DNA from 2 places in the Streptomyces sp. NPDC055955 genome. Region 2 is predicted to be linked to the other one. Evidence: riboswitches for the same ligand, from Rfam matches in the RefSeq annotation. Region 2 holds a riboswitch; the other holds the start of a gene.
The links. Region 2 has a riboswitch for cobalamin ahead of ACFC96_RS04410 (ABC transporter substrate-binding protein). Riboswitches for the same ligand answer to the same signal wherever they lie in the genome.

Region 1 (7,473 bases), on a different contig from region 2:
GTACCCGGCTGAGGGCCTTGGCGCTGGCGGCCTGGGCGGCCGCTGCCCGCCGCTCGCTGGTGGCGAGTTCCCGTACGAAGGACTCCGTCAGGGTGCGCAGGTGCGCGTCGTCCGGGTGATCGAGGCCCGAGAGGACCGCGTCGGCGGTGGAGCCCTCGCGCAGCGCAGCGACGGCGGCCGGCAGGGTCGCGGTGGCCAGCTCGTCCAGGTCGCGGTCGGTGCGGGCGATCCGGTGGGCCGTGTCCTGAGCGGCGGCCACCGCGGACTCCTCGCGCCGTACGGCGTCGTCGAGTTCGGCGGTGAACGCCTCGAGCGTCTGGCGCAGTTGACGGTCCGCGGGCGGCGCGGTCGCGGCGAGTGCCTCCTCGGAGTCCGCGCCGTCCCGCAGTCGCTTCGACACGGAGGGCAGCGTGACGTTCACGAGATGGGCGGCCTCGGCGCCGCGCTGCGTCAACTGCTGCTGGAGCGCGAGCGATTCGTCCTGCGCGGCGTTTACGGCACCTCGGGCGCGCTGCTGGAGCAGAGCGGCAGTCAGGAGAGAGGCGGCCACGCAGAGCCAGCTGACCAGAAGCGCTACCAGCACCCAGGTGCGGGCGGCCTGCGGAGCCGCGGCGGTCACCGCACCGACTGCCGCTCCGGCCACCACGAGGACGGCGAGGGGGACGGCGAGCGTGGAGCGCCGCGGCGTGGGTGTTCGGCGCGGCCTCGGGCTGGCAGGCACTGGCATTCCGCGGTCCCATCGGTGCTTGCGTGCGGGAAGGGCGTGGCCGATCGGCTCTGGTCGGCCGCACGGCCGGTCCCACCAACGGGATGGTGATCTTCCGGCACGTATGTGGCGCTCATGCTAGCCACCGCACGTGGTGAGAGAACCGGGACAATGAGCGCAGAGCGCCCGGCGGCGAAGTTCGTCGCGAAGTCGCCAGCCTGTCAGGGGATCGTGGTAACGACGACCGCCGCCATGGGTACGTCAAATAGGGACAGGTGTACGGGTGTGGGGTGCGAGCGGGCTCGGGCCGGGGAGCGCTCGCCGGTGCGTCGGCCGGTGAACGACCTCTCTGAGTGGCTGTCGCGTTACCGTCGGGGGGCTATTTTCAGCCAACCCCGGCCGGATCCGCGGCGCTGCGTCATCGACGGGGAGCCTCGGGGAGTCCCGTTCGGCCGGCCGCAATGGAGGCGATTGTCGGCAAAGCGCGCTTGGTCGAGGGCGGAACGGACGTAACGGCGCTCTTGCCTTGTGGGTGTCGGTCGGCGGACGGACCGGTCAGTTCTCGCGCGGTGCGCGCGTCCTGCGCCACAGCAGGCAGGCGGCCCCGCCCGCGAGAGCCGCGCCGAAGCCGATCCGGCCCAGGTCGACGCCGCCGCTCGCGGTGCTGCCGACTCCGGCGCGTGCGCCGCGATAGTTGTCGCGTGCCAGGTTCATCGGGGTGCTCCACTGCCTGCCGTCGGGGCAGGCTCCCTGCACGGACACCTGCGAGCTGGTCCCGACCTCGCCGGCCAGGCGTGCAGTCCCCCGGTACTGGGTGCGCCCGTCCTGCCCGATTCCGCCGCCGAACATGGGGAGTGTGACGGAGCCGGCGGCGAAGGCCTGGGAGCGGGCCGTGATGGAGCCGCGCCCGCCGCCGGCGCAGTAGACCGTGATCTCGGCGGTGGACGCGGCCCCCACCGCCGTGGACGGCGAGAGGCGTGCCTCCGCGTAGGAGTCGCCGTTCGCCGAGCCCCGGTCGCGGGTTCCGTCCACCGAGCCCCGGTCGCGGGTTCCGTCCACCGAGCCCCGGTCACGGGTCCCGTCGTCCGGGCCCCGGTCGAGAGGTCCGTCGTCGGAGGGGCTCAAGGGGTTGGTCCGGCCCAATGAGCCGGTCCGGCCCACCTCGTCGGGTGCGGTCACCGCGGCGGGCGCCGCGACGGGGTGCTGTGCGGCCGCTGTCCCGGGCGCGAGCGCGGTGAGGCAGGCGGTCGTCGTGATGACGGTGGCTATGGGGCAGAACATGAGGCGTCTCCGGTCCCTGTGCCGCAGCGGCAGGGGGAGCTGCGGTCCTGGTCAGGACGCTAGTGAGCCCGGGCGGACGGCGCCCGCAGGGTTAGGCCGATCGGATGTCGTCCGCGTCGGCGGCCGGCTCGCGATATCCGGCCGTCGCGGCCGCCACGAGCAGGGTGCTGACGAGGAGCGGCCAGCCGAGGCCGTGGTGCAGCACGAGAAGCGCGCCGAGCGCGGCGCCCACGAGCATCGCCACGACGGAGACGATCCGCCGCCCCGCCCCCTGATCGGAGCCGCCCGCGAGCGAGGAGTCCGAGGCGAGCCCGGTCAGCGTCATCGTGAGGACCGTCGTGGTCATGTCCGGGACCGCGAGTTTGCGGACGGTCGCGTTGCGCAGACCCATCGCCCCGGCGAGGACGGCGACGAGCGCGTACGTCGCCCGTCCCGGCCACGCGAACGCGACGGCCGTCGCCACGGCGAGCAGGACCGCCTCCGTGACGAACACCGACCGCACCCAGGCCGCCCGCGCCCGCCCTGCGAACGCTCCGGCCAGCCGCCCGGCGCACGCGGCCCCCGCGAGGAACGCACCGAGGGAGGTGAGCGACCCGAGGACGGAGAACCCGGGAGCGCCCGCCGCGGCGAAGCCGATGACGAGGACGTTGCCGGTCATGTTCGCCGCGAAGACACGGCCGAGGCCCAGATAGCTGACCGCGTCGACGAAGCCGCTCACGACCGTGAGGATCGTGAGGGCCACGGGGAGGGCGGACCTGCGAGGCACGGGCGCGGGCTCCGCCGGTGGAACGCTGGCTTCACTCACCCGCACGACCATACGGAGTCCCGGTCCGGGCGGCCCGCCGGATCAGGTCCGCACGGCCCACCGCTCCTCGACCTTCGCGAGCCGCCAGTACCCGATGGCGACCGCCCAGACGACGACGAACAGACCCACGATGATGAATCCGACGTTGTCCAGGTCGAGCCCGGCTATCCAGCCGGTCACCGAGTCCCGCAGCTCGAGCTTGTCGTGCAGGACCCCCACGAGCTCGATGGTGCCGATCAGGAAGGCGACGGCGATCGAGAGGCCGGTGATGGCCAGGTTGTAGAACACCTTGCGCACGGGGTTCGAGAAGGCCCACTGGTACGCGAAGTTCATGAACGTCCCGTCCAGGGTGTCGAACAGACTCATTCCGGCGGCGAACAGGAGCGGCAGGCACAGGATCGCGTACCAGGGCAGTCCGGCCGCCGCGCCGCTGCCCGCCATCACCATCAGCGTGACCTCGGTCGCCGTGTCGAAGCCGAGACCGAAGAGGAAGCCGAGCGGGTACATCTGGCCCGGCCGGGTGATGGACTTGGTGAACCGGCCGAGGATCCGGTTCATGAACCCCCGTGAGTCCAGGTGCTGTTCGAGCTCCGCCTCGTCGTACGAGCCCGCGCGCATCGCCCGGAACACCCGCAGGATCCCCACCAGGGCGACGAGGTTGAGCGCCGCGATGAGGTAGAGGAAGGACCCGGAGATGGTGGTGCCCATGACGCCGAGCGTCTGATGGGTGGCGGAGCCCTCGTTCATGATCCGCCCGGCGAGCTGGGTGCCCCCGGCGATCAGCGCGGCGAGCACGACCACCACGCTGGAGTGGCCGAGCGCGAACCAGAACCCCACCGACACCGGGCGCTTGCCGTCGGCCATCAGCTTGCGGGTCGTGTTGTCGATCGCGGCGATGTGGTCCGCGTCGAACGCGTGCCGCATCCCCAGGGTGTACGCGGTGACGCCGAGGCCGATGCCGAAGGCCTTCGACCCCACCTCGTAGTGCTCCGGCACGACGAGCAGGAACAGCACGCCGAACGCGACGACATGGAGTGCGGCTATCACCGCCAGGAGCCCGGCGGTGCGGACGGTGTCCTCGCGCCGCCAGTGGAACGCGTCGCGTCCGGTCTGCGGGGACTTTACGGGCAGGGTCATGCGGTCACGCTCCAACACCTCGTGGAATCACTTCGTGAGATGCCGTGGCCGGTCTCCTGGCTGACGGGTGTCCGCGTCCGCCCCTGCCTTCCCAGCTGCGCGCGGCAGCCAGTGGCGTGGTGGGGCGAGGCGTCCCGAGTCGTCTCGTTGCCGAGGGACCCGGGGCCCGATCACAGTGGCGAGGGCCGCTTCGGTCTGGGTCCTTTGAAGGACCGTCACCGAATTCCCGAGCACCACGGCCCGCCCACAGTAGAGGCCGGTCGGCGACGCCTGCAAGGCTGCACAGCTGCGTAGGTGTGCGCGGGTATTCAAGATCACATCGGCGGCTGCGAGGATGGCGTCATGCATCTCGTCCCTGCCGAGCGCGCCGACCGCCGCACGATCGACGGCCACCGCGTCTGCGAGGCCATCGCCGCCATCGGTGAGCCAGGGCATGTCCGCGCCTGGGCCGACCGGTTCTCCCTGCTCGCCGATCCCCGGCGCCTCGCGCTGCTGCTCGCGCTGTACCGGGCGGGGCCGCTGGCCGTGTCGGATCTCGCCGTGGCCACGGGCATGAACGACCCGGCGGTCTCGCAGGCGCTGCGGCTGCTGCGCGCGGCCGGCGTGGTCGAGGGGGAGAAGGAGGGCAGGATCGTGCGCTATCGCGTCGTCGACGCGGCGACCGCCGACCTGCTGGAGCACTGCGCGACGGACGGCGCGCACTGACACGTGCGCGCCGTCATGGCCGGTTTCAGCCCTCTCGGGCGGCGGCCCGGCGGCGCGCGGCGGCGATCTCCGCGTACGTGAGGTCGCGACCCTCCCAGTGCGAGCCCTCGACCGACTTGCCGGGCTCCAGATCCTTGTAGACCTCGAAGAAGTGCGTGATCTCCAGCCGGTCGAACTCGGGGATGTCCTCGATGTCCTGCACGGAGGTGTGGCGCGGGTCGTGCGCGGGCACGCACAGAATCTTCTCGTCCATGCCCTTCTCGTCCCGCATCACGAACATGCCGATCGCCCGGCATTCGACGGTGCAGCCGGGGAACGTCGGATCGCCCACCAGGACGAGTGCGTCGAGCGGATCGCCGTCGCGTCCGAGGGTGCCCACGACGTATCCGTAGTCCGCCGGGTACTGGGTGGAGGTGAACAGCATCCGGTCGAGCCTTATCCGGCCGACGGAGTGGTCCATCTCGTACTTGTTGCGGGAGCCTTGGGGGATCTCCACGGTGACGTCGAACGCGTGGACCGCGTCGGTGCCGTGGGCTGCGTCGGTGTGTCGGACCTCGTTGTCCAAGCCGGCCTCCTCGTCCACCTCGAGTGTGCTCCAGGGAGTACGGACGCGTCAGCCGATCGGGAACTCCAATTCGGGCCGGTCCCACATCACGGCGGGCGGGTCGGCGGCCGCGGTGCCCGTGCGAACGGCTCCCGTGCTGCGGTAGAAGCCCTCGGCGGGCGGGTGCGAGACCACGCGGACCGAGGCGAGTCCGGCCGCGCGCGCCTCCTCCTTCATGTGGGTGACCAGCAGCCGCCCGATGCCGAGCCCCTGCGCCGTGTCGGCGACGAACATCAGGTCGAGCTCCGGCGGCACGAGCGTGAGCGCGTAGAACCCGAGCGCCAGGTCGTCGGCGCCGACCGCGACGAAGACACGATGAGCCTCGATGTAGTCGGGGCCCACCCGGTAGCCGGCCACCATCGACGCGTACGGGGCCTCGTAGGCGCGGGACGTACGCACGAGCCAGGTCAGCCGCTTGGCGTCGCGGGCGGTCGCCCTGCGTACCCGGACCGCCCCGCCGTCCCCCGCGCCTCCCGAGGCTGTAATGCTCGAAGTCATAGTGAGAGTATTACGCATCCTGCCGCGCCGATCGAACCGGGTCCTTGTGCGGCGGCTGTCTCACGCGGTGGGAACGGTGGACTGCACCTGCCGCAGGAACGTCGCGTTGTCCGGCGTCTGCCGAATCCGCTCGACGAGCGTCTCGAGCCCGGTGTGTCCGTCCCGCGACTGAAGTGCGCGCCGCAGTCCCCGTACGACCGCCAACTCGGCCTCCGGAAGCAGGAGTTCCTCGCGGCGCGTGCCGGACCGGGCGAGGTCGACGGCGGGGTGGATCCGGCGCTCGGCCAGGGTGCGGTCGAGGCGGATCTCCATGTTGCCCGTGCTCTTGAGCTCCTCGAAGAAGTAGTCGTCGGCGCGAGAGCCGGTGTCGACGAGCGCGGTGGCGAGAATGGTGAGCGAGCCGCCCTCCTCGGCGAGCCTCGCCGCTCCGAAGAACCGCTTGGGCCCGATCAGCGCGGAGGCGTCGACGCCGCCGCTGAGCGTACGGCCGCCGGACGAGGCCGTGTTGTTGTGGGCGCGGCACAGACGGGTCAGGGAGTCCAGGAGGATGACGACGTCCCGGCCGTCCTCGACGAGCCGCTTGGCACGCTCGACGGCCAGTTCGGCCAGCGCGACATGGGCCTTCGCGGGCCGGTCGAAGGTCGAGGCCAGGACCTCGCCGCGCACCGAGCGCCGCATGTCGGTGACCTCTTCGGGCCGTTCGTCGAGGAGCACCACCATCAGATGGGCCTCGGGGTGGTTCGTGGCGACGGACGCGGCGAGCTGCTGGAGCAGGACCGTCTTGCCGGTCTTCGGCGGCGCGACGATCAGCCCACGCTGCCCCTTGCCGATGGGCGCGAACAGGTCGACGACGCGAGGTGTCACGCCGCCCTTCGCTGTTTCGAGCCGCAGCTGTTGCCGCGGGTGCACAGGGGTGAGGTCGCCGAACCGGGGCCGCCCGCGCAGCTCCTGCACGGGGCGCCCGTTGACCCGCTCGGCCTCGGCGAGGACGTGCGGCCTGCCGCACGTCCCCTGGACCAAGTCGCCCTTGCGCAGGCCGAGTCGGCGGATCAGGGCGGCCGGCACCTGGACGTCGTGCGACGTCGGCAGGAGGTCGGCCGGGCGCAGGAACCCGGGCCCGTTGCCCGAGATGTCGAGGACGCCCGCGGCCTGGACCGCGACCTCCTTCGGCTGCGCCGTGAACGCCTTTGTGGTGGTGGGGGGTTCGAGTGTGGTGGTCATCGGAATCGGTCCTTTCGCGGACGTTCGGACGAGGGCATGAGTGAGGTGGATCCGGCGGGGTCGGGGCGGTGACTGCACGCCCCGCGAGGCGGGCGGGCGAAAAGGCCCGTGAAAGCCCGGAGAAGCCTGTGGCCGGGGAGAAACGATGCGGGGTACGGCGTGTCGGCGCCGCCTGGCGCATCGCTGACATCGATTCGACGAATCCCGCTGTCGCGGCGATTCGGAGAGGGAGATTGGCACCGGCGCCGAAGAGGCGGCTAGCACATGTGCCACTCGCACTGTAACACCACGGGGGCGCCGTCCCGCAAGGGCTCGGGTCATGGGCCGCCGTCTCCCAGCCGCCCCGTGAACCCTGCTGGGCCCCTTGGGCGAAGCCCCCGTGGCGCCGGGCGCGGCCTATGCTGAGCCCCGATGTTCGCACCCGAAGGCCCCACAGTCCGGGAGCTCGCCGTCCAGGCGCTGTCCTCCGTCGAGCACGGCTACGACCTGCTCGCCCCCAAGTTCGACCGCACGCCG
Region 2 (7,473 bases):
GGGCTCGCGTCGTGGCCCGGCAGTCGACGTGAGGGCCGGGGCCGCACGGGGCCCACGCGACTAGGATGTTGCGTGCTCAACAACATGGGTCGGCGCACGGCCCCGCGCGCCGACCCAAAGATCAGTGACCGATCGGAGATCCGGCATGTCCCTGCTCGACCCGAAGACCTGGCAGGCCCGCCCGCTGTCGGGCGCTGAGCACGTGGTCACGGAGCCCGCCACGGGCGAGCGCCTCGCCACCGTCACACTCGCCTCCCCCGACGACGTCCGCGCCGCGGCGAGGGCCGCAGCGGCGGCCCAGGGCGACTGGGCCCGGCAGCCCCACTTCGCGCGCGCCGCCGTCCTGCGCCGCGCGGGCGACCTGTTCACCGAACACGCCGACGAGCTGCGCACCTGGCTCGTGCGCGAGTCGGGGTCCATCCCGGGCAAGGCCGACTTCGAGCTGCACGTCGCCGCGCAGGAGTGCTACGAGGCCGCCGCCCTCGCGTCCCGGCCCACCGGCCAGGTTCTGCCCAGCGAGGCGCCGCGCCTGTCGTACACACGCCGGGTCCCGGCCGGTGTCGTCGGTGTCATCGCCCCGTTCAACGCCCCGCTGATTCTCTCCATCCGCTCCGTCGCCCCGGCCCTCGCGCTCGGCAACGCCGTCGTCCTCAAGCCGGACCCGCGCACCGCGGTCTGCGGCGGGCTCGCCCTGGCGGCCGTCCTCGCCGCCGCGGGCCTGCCACAGGACGTCCTCCACGTCCTGCCCGGCGGGGCCGACGCCGGGCAGGCGCTCGTCGCCGACCCGGACGTCCCCGTCATCTCCTTCACCGGCTCCACCGGCGCGGGACGGGCCGTCGGCGAGGCCGCGGGGCGCCACCTCAAGCGGGCGCACCTGGAACTGGGCGGCAACTCCGCCCTGATCGTCCTGGCGGACGCCGACCTCGACGCCGTCATCTCCACCGCGGCCTGGGGCTCCTTCTTCCACCAGGGCCAGATCTGCATGACGACCGGCCGCCACCTCGTCCACGCCTCGCTCTACGAGGAGTATGTCGAACGCCTCGCCGCGAAGGCCGATTCCCTCGCCGTCGGCGACCCGCACCGCGACCAGGTCCACCTCGGCCCCGTCATCGACGCGGCCCAACTCGCCAAGATCCACGGCCTGGTGGAGGCCAGCACCGCCGCGGGGGCGAAGCTCGCCGCGGGCGGCACGCACCGCGACCTCTTCTACCGGCCGACGGTCCTCGCCGGCGTCGACGACAGCACCCCGGCGTACGCCGAGGAGGTCTTCGGCCCCGTCGCGCCCGTCCGGTCCTTCACCGACACCGACGAGGCGGCCGCGCTGGCCGCCGCGAGCCCGTACGGGCTCTCCCTCGGCATCGTCACCCGCGACCCGGCGCGCGGCCTCGACCTCGCCGAGCGCATCCCCACCGGCATCGTCCACATCAACGACCAGACGGTGAACGACGAGGCGGTCGCCCCGTTCGGCGGGGTCGCGGCGTCCGGCACGGGCGCCCGCTTCGGCGGCGAGGCGAACATCGAGGCGTTCACCGAGACCCGGTGGACGACGGTGCGCGGCGACGTGGCCGGCTATCCGTTCTGACTCCCACACGCGACCCGTTCCGCCCTCGCGCACGCGACCGGCTCGGGCCTTGCGCACGGATCGGCTCGGGCCTCGCGCACACGACCCGCTCTGCCCCCGCCCCCGCCCCCTGCCTGTGACCGTGAAACGGCCGCCGGGCCCGTACGGAGAGTACGGGCCCGGCGGCCGTCGGTATGGGGGTGGTGGCGTCAGGCCTGCTCGCCGCCCGCGCCCTCCTCGCCCGCCTTGGCCTGCTGCTCGGCGATCGACTTGCGCACCTCGTCCATGTCCAGCTTCCGGGCCTGGCCGATCACGTCGTCCAGGGCCTCCTGCGGAAGCGCCCCGGGCTGGGCGAACACGGCGACCTGGTCACGGACGATCATCAGCGTCGGGATCGACTGGATACCGAACGCCGACGCGAGCTCCGGCTGCGCCTCCGTGTCGATCTTCCCGAAGACCAGGTCCGGGTTGGCTTCCGCGGCCTTCTCGTAGACGGGCGCGAACTGCTTGCACGGCCCGCACCACGACGCCCAGAAATCGATCAGCACGAACCCGTTGTCCGTGACCGTCTGGTCGAAGTTCTCCTTGGTGAGCTCAACGGTGGTGCTGCTCATGATGTGCCCTCTTCCTGCTTCCTGGTTGCGGTGCTGAAGCCGCTGTACACAACGGTCCCGGTAATGGACGTATTCCGCGCGCGTACCCGTGTGGCCCCGGCGCACACCTGCGACCACACTGGGGCCCATGACGGATGAGAACACATACGACGTGGTGGTTCTGGGCGCCGGGCCGGTCGGGGAGAACGTCGCGGACCGGGCACGCGCGGCGGGCCTCAGCGCCGCGGTGGTGGAGAGCGAACTGGTCGGGGGCGAGTGCTCGTACTGGGCGTGCATGCCGAGCAAGGCACTGCTGCGCCCGGTCATCGCCCAGGCCGACGCGAGACGCCTGCCGGGCCTGAGGGAGTCCGTGCAGGGTCCTCTGGACGCGCCCGCCGTCCTCGCCCGCCGTGATGAGTACACCTCACACTGGAAGGACGACGGCCAGGTGAGCTGGCTGGAGTCCATCGGCGCCGACCTCTACCGGGGCAAGGGCCGCCTCGCGGGCCCCCGCCGGGTCACCGTCACCGGGCCCGACGGCACCGAGCACGTCCTCACCGCCCGCCACGCCGTCGCGGTCTGCACGGGCACGCGCGCCGCGGTGCCCGACCTCCCCGGCCTGGCCGACGTCGAGCCGTGGACGAGCCGCGAGGCCACCAGCGCGCAGAAGGCGCCGGGCCGCCTCGTCGTCGTGGGCGGCGGAGTCGTCGCCGCGGAGATGGCCACGGCCTGGCAGGCCCTCGGCTCGCAGGTCACGGTGCTCGTACGGGGACCGGGCCTGCTGCCCCGGATGGAACCCTTCGCCGGTGAGCTGGTCAGGCAGGCCCTCGTCGAGGCGGGCGCGGAGGTGCGGACCGGCGTTTCCGTCAAGGGAGTCACCCGTGAGGGCGGCACCGTCGTCACCACGTTGGACGACGGCTCGACCCTGGAGTCCGACGAGATCCTTTTCGCCACGGGCCGCGCGCCGCGCACGGACGACATCGGCTTGGAGACGGTCGGCCTCGAACCCGGCTCGTGGCTCACCGTCGACGACAGCCTCCGGGTCGAGGGCAGCACCTGGCTGTACGCGGTCGGGGACGTGAACCGTCGCGCGCTCCTCACCCACCAGGGCAAGTACCAGGCCCGTATCGCGGGCGCGGCCATCGCCGCCCGCGCCCAGGGCGTCCCGCTCCTGGAGACGGACCGCTGGGGTGCCCACGCGGCGACCGCCGACCACTCCGCTGTCCCGCAGGTCGTCTTCACCGACCCCGAGGCGGGCTCGGCCGGGCTCACCCTCGCGGAGGCCGAGGCGGCGGGCCACCGCGTCCGCGCCGTCGACTACGACATCGCCTCGGTGGCGGGCGCCGGGCTGTACGGCGACGGCTACCGCGGCCGCGCCCGCATGATCGTCGACCTCGACCGAGAGATCCTTCTGGGCGTCACCTTCGTCGGTCCGGGCGTCGGCGAACTCGTCCACTCGGCGACGGTCGCCGTCGCGGGAGAGGTCCCCATCGACCGCCTGTGGCACGTGGTCCCGTCCTATCCGACGGTGAGCGAGGTGTGGCTGAGGCTGCTGGAGACGTACCGCGGCTGAGGGACGTCCCCCTGCACGTGGCTGTCCGGGCGAGACACGATGCCCCCCGCCCGGACAGTCTCATCCAGAGTCAGGACGCGGAGAGTTCGCCGCGGACCGCGCGGGCCGCCGCGACCCGGTTATCCGGAGAAGCACGGGTCTCGGGCCGGCCGCGGAACTTCAGGCTGCAGTCGGGGTCGACCCACAGCCGCTCGGCGGGGATCGCCTCAAGTCCCTTGCGCACGCGCACGAATGGTTCACGCACGGGCAACGGGCAGGTCTTCGGACTCGCGGGCCCGTCCGTCCGGTGTCGGGCGGACACCTGCCGGCCGTCGCTTCCCAGCCCGATTCATCGGGCCGGTGTGTGTGACGGTGGTCGTTCCAGCTCACCGCTGCGGGGCAGTCCCGGATTCCCACCGGGTTCCCTCCTACGACGCTCCCGTCTGGTGGACGGGTGGAACCAGCCGCACCGGTCGCCCTACGCACGCGGTGCGGTCCGGCGCGAGCCCGCCCCGCACCGCGGACACCGGACGAGAAGGGGCCGCCCTCTGCATGCGGGTGCCGTGGTAGCTTTCCAAGGCCAGTCGAACTCATGCCCGTCTGCCCCGCATTGCGGGAACTCGGACAGGTATGTGTCAGGGAATCCGGTGCGAATCCGGAGCTGACGCGCAGCGGTGAGGGTGACGGGCGGAGCATCGGCCACTGGACGCACGCGGTCCGGGAAGGCGCCCCGTCCGGGTGATCCCGAGTCCGAAGACCTGCTGGCAGCCTTCGCGGGCTCCGGTCGGGGCGGCGGGGGAGACCGTGCGACCGGGCTCCGCGCATGAGCCCTCGACATCGAGGAAGTCCCCGTGCCCTTCGCGCACCCCGCCACGCGCCGTGGCTCCGCCCGCCTCATACCCCGTGCCGCGCTCACTCTCGCAGGGATGCTCGTCCTGGCCGCCTGCGGCGGCGAATCCGCCCGCACGCCCGCGGCCCAGGAGGGCGCCGCCGGCCATTCCGTCGTACTCGACAACTGCGGTGCACGGGTCGAGGTGAAAGCGGCGCCCGAGCGTGCCGTCTCTCTCGACCAGGGCTCGACCGAGATCCTGCTCGCCCTCGGCCTCGGCGACCGTATGGCCGGCACGGGAACCTGGACGGACCCGGTGATGAAGGGACTGGAGAAGGAGAACGCGAAGGTCGAGCGGCTCGCCGACCGTTATCCGTCCTTCGAGAAGGTCCTGGACGCCGAACCCGACTTCGTCGCCGCCTCGTTCGGCGCCACGCTGAGCAAGGGTGGAGTGGCGCCACGCGACCAGTTCGCGAAGCTGGGCGTTCCGGCCTACCTCTCGCCCTCCGACTGTGTCGGCAAGGACAACAGCGGTGGCGGCGACGGCGCCCGCACGAAGACCCTCGGGATGGAGACCGTCTACGGCGAAATCCGCGACCTCGCCGCCGTCTTCGACGTACGTGAACGGGGCGAGCGGCTCGTCTCCGCGCTCAAGGCCCGCGTGAAGAAGGCGACCGGCGGCATCGACGCCTCCCGCACGACCCTCCTGTACTGGTTCGCCAACTCCGACTCCCCCTACATGGCGGGCTGTTGCGGAGCGCCCGGCGTCATCACCCGTGAGGTGGGGGCGAAGAACGTCTTCGACGACACCCGCGACGAATGGCCCCAGATCAACTGGGAGACGGTCGCCGACCGGGACCCGGACGTCCTCGTCATCGGCGATCTCACGCGCCGCTCGCAGACCGCCGAATCCGCCGCCAAGAAGATCGAGTTCCTCGAGTCCAACGCCGTGACCAAGAACATGACCGCCGTGAAGAAGAAGCGGTACGTGCTGCTCAGTGGGCAGGCCATGAACCCGACGATCCGAACGGTGGAGGGCGTGGAGCAAGTCGCCGCGAAACTGCGGGCGTTCGGCCTCGCCGGATGAGCGTGGAAGCGTCGTCCCCACCCCTCGAGGCGCCCTCCGAGGTGCCCCCTGAGGCCGTGCCGTCACCCGCCGTCGGGAAGCCGCTTCATGCGGTGCGTGGCGTGCTCGCCTGGCCGACCGGTTTCGCGGTGCTCATCGTGTCCGTGGCCCTGGCCATCACCATCGGCCCGGCCGACATCGGGATGACCGATGTCTGGTCGGCCGTGGCCGCCCATTTCGGCCTGGCCGAACCGGAGTTGACCCCCATCCGCGACGGCATCGTGTGGAACCTGCGGCTGCCGCGCACGTTGCTGGCCGCCGTGTGCGGCGCGGGGCTCGCGGTGTGCGGCGCCGTGATGCAGTCGCTGCTGCGCAACCCGCTCGCCGACCCCTTCGTCCTCGGCGTCTCCTCCGGCGCCTCGACCGGCGCGGTCCTGGTCGTCGTACTCGGCGTCGGCGGCGGCGCCCTGTCGGTCTCGGGCGGCGCCTTCCTCGGCGCGGTCGTCTCCTTCGCGCTGGTACTGGCGCTCAGCCAGGTTCTCGGCGGTTCCACCGACCGTGTGGTGCTGTCCGGGGTGGCCGCCATGCAGCTGTTCTCCGCGCTCACCTCCGTCGTCGTACTGACCGCGGCGGATGCCGAGACGACGCGCGGCGTCCTGTTCTGGCTGCTCGGCTCGCTCAGCGGGGCGGGCTGGACCGACGTGCGGATGTGCCTGGCGCTGCTCGTGGCGGCGCTCGTGATCTGCGTCGCACACGCTCGTACGCTCGACGCCTTCGCGTTCGGGCGGGACGCCGCGGCGTCGCTCGGCGTGAACGTGGCCCGCACCCGCCTGCTCCTGCTGTGCACGACCGCCCTGCTCACGGCGGCACTGGTCAGCTCGGCCGGCGCGATCGGTTTCGTCGGCCTGGTGCTGCCGCATGCGGCGCGGGCCCTGGCGGGTCCGGGTCACGCGCGGCTGCTGCCGGTGACGGCGCTGGCGGGCGCGGTCTTCCTCGTGTGGGTGGACACGCTCGCCCGCACCGTCCTCGACCCGCAGGAGGTGCCGGTCGGCGTGGTGACCTCGCTGATCGGCGTACCGGCCTTCGTGCTCGTCCTTCACCGCACCCGGAGTCTGCGCCGATGACCGTTCCGACGATGCGCACCCACGGAACCGCCGACGGGCTGCGGGCCGACCGGGTCCGCCGTGAAACCGGCGGACACCTCATCCTGGACGGTGTGAGCGTGCACCCGGCGCCCGGAGGTGTCACGGGCCTCATCGGACCCAACGGCTCGGGCAAGACCACGCTCCTGCGCCTGCTCGCCGGCATCATCTCTCCCCAGGCCGGAGTCGTGACCCTGGACGGCGCACCGCTGAGCGCCGTCGGCCGCAGGGACTTCGCGCGCCGCGTCGCCGTGGTCGAGCAACAGGCCGACACGCAGGTCGAGTTGACGGTCGAGGACGTCGTACGTCTGGGCCGCGTCCCGCACCGCAGGGCATGGATGCCACCGTCGGCGCAGGACGAGGAGGCTGTGCGTTCCGCGCTCGCCCGCACGGATCTCACCGACCGGGCGCACCGGCACTGGCACACCCTCTCCGGCGGTGAGCGCCAGCGTGTCCAGATCGCCCGCGCCCTCGCGCAGCGGCCCCGCGAACTCCTCTTGGACGAACCGACCAACCACCTCGACATCCAGCACCAGTTGGACCTCCTCGACCTCCTCACGGAACTCCGGCTCACCAGCGTCATCGCCCTGCACGACCTCAACCTGGCCGCGATGTACTGCGATCAGCTCGTCGTGCTCCGTCAGGGGTGTGTGATCGCGGCCGGCGCCCCCGGTGACGTACTCACCGAGGAGCTCATAGAGCGGGTCTACGGAGTGCGCGCGACCGTCTT

Region 1: another riboswitch for cobalamin. It lies ahead of ACFC96_RS45120 (HoxN/HupN/NixA family nickel/cobalt transporter); the one in region 2 lies ahead of ACFC96_RS04410 (ABC transporter substrate-binding protein).

What each region holds. Positions count from the first base shown of each region.
Region 1 covers NZ_JBHJYS010000043.1:19,556-27,028, reverse strand. Annotated here, with positions in the region: gene ACFC96_RS45135 (ATP-binding protein) at 1-727, opposite strand, end outside; gene ACFC96_RS45130 (hypothetical protein) at 1,262-1,987, opposite strand; gene ACFC96_RS45125 (YoaK family protein) at 2,079-2,792, opposite strand; gene ACFC96_RS45120 (HoxN/HupN/NixA family nickel/cobalt transporter) at 2,835-3,929, opposite strand; cobalamin riboswitch at 3,958-4,182, opposite strand; gene ACFC96_RS45115 (metalloregulator ArsR/SmtB family transcription factor) at 4,272-4,634, shown strand; gene ACFC96_RS45110 (inorganic diphosphatase) at 4,660-5,094, opposite strand; gene ACFC96_RS45105 (GNAT family N-acetyltransferase) at 5,248-5,736, opposite strand; gene rho (transcription termination factor Rho) at 5,797-6,957, opposite strand; gene ACFC96_RS45095 (class I SAM-dependent methyltransferase) at 7,369-7,473, shown strand, end outside.
Region 2 covers NZ_JBHJYS010000002.1:243,374-250,846, reverse strand. Annotated here, with positions in the region: gene ACFC96_RS04435 (LacI family DNA-binding transcriptional regulator) at 1-32, shown strand, start outside; gene ACFC96_RS04430 (aldehyde dehydrogenase family protein) at 146-1,582, shown strand; gene trxA (thioredoxin) at 1,771-2,175, opposite strand; gene ACFC96_RS04420 (dihydrolipoyl dehydrogenase family protein) at 2,303-3,727, shown strand; partial or broken gene ACFC96_RS04415 (hypothetical protein) at 3,798-3,950, opposite strand; cobalamin riboswitch at 3,962-4,195, opposite strand; cobalamin riboswitch at 4,286-4,487, shown strand; gene ACFC96_RS04410 (ABC transporter substrate-binding protein) at 4,558-5,622, shown strand; gene ACFC96_RS04405 (FecCD family ABC transporter permease) at 5,619-6,725, shown strand; gene ACFC96_RS04400 (ABC transporter ATP-binding protein) at 6,722-7,473, shown strand, end outside.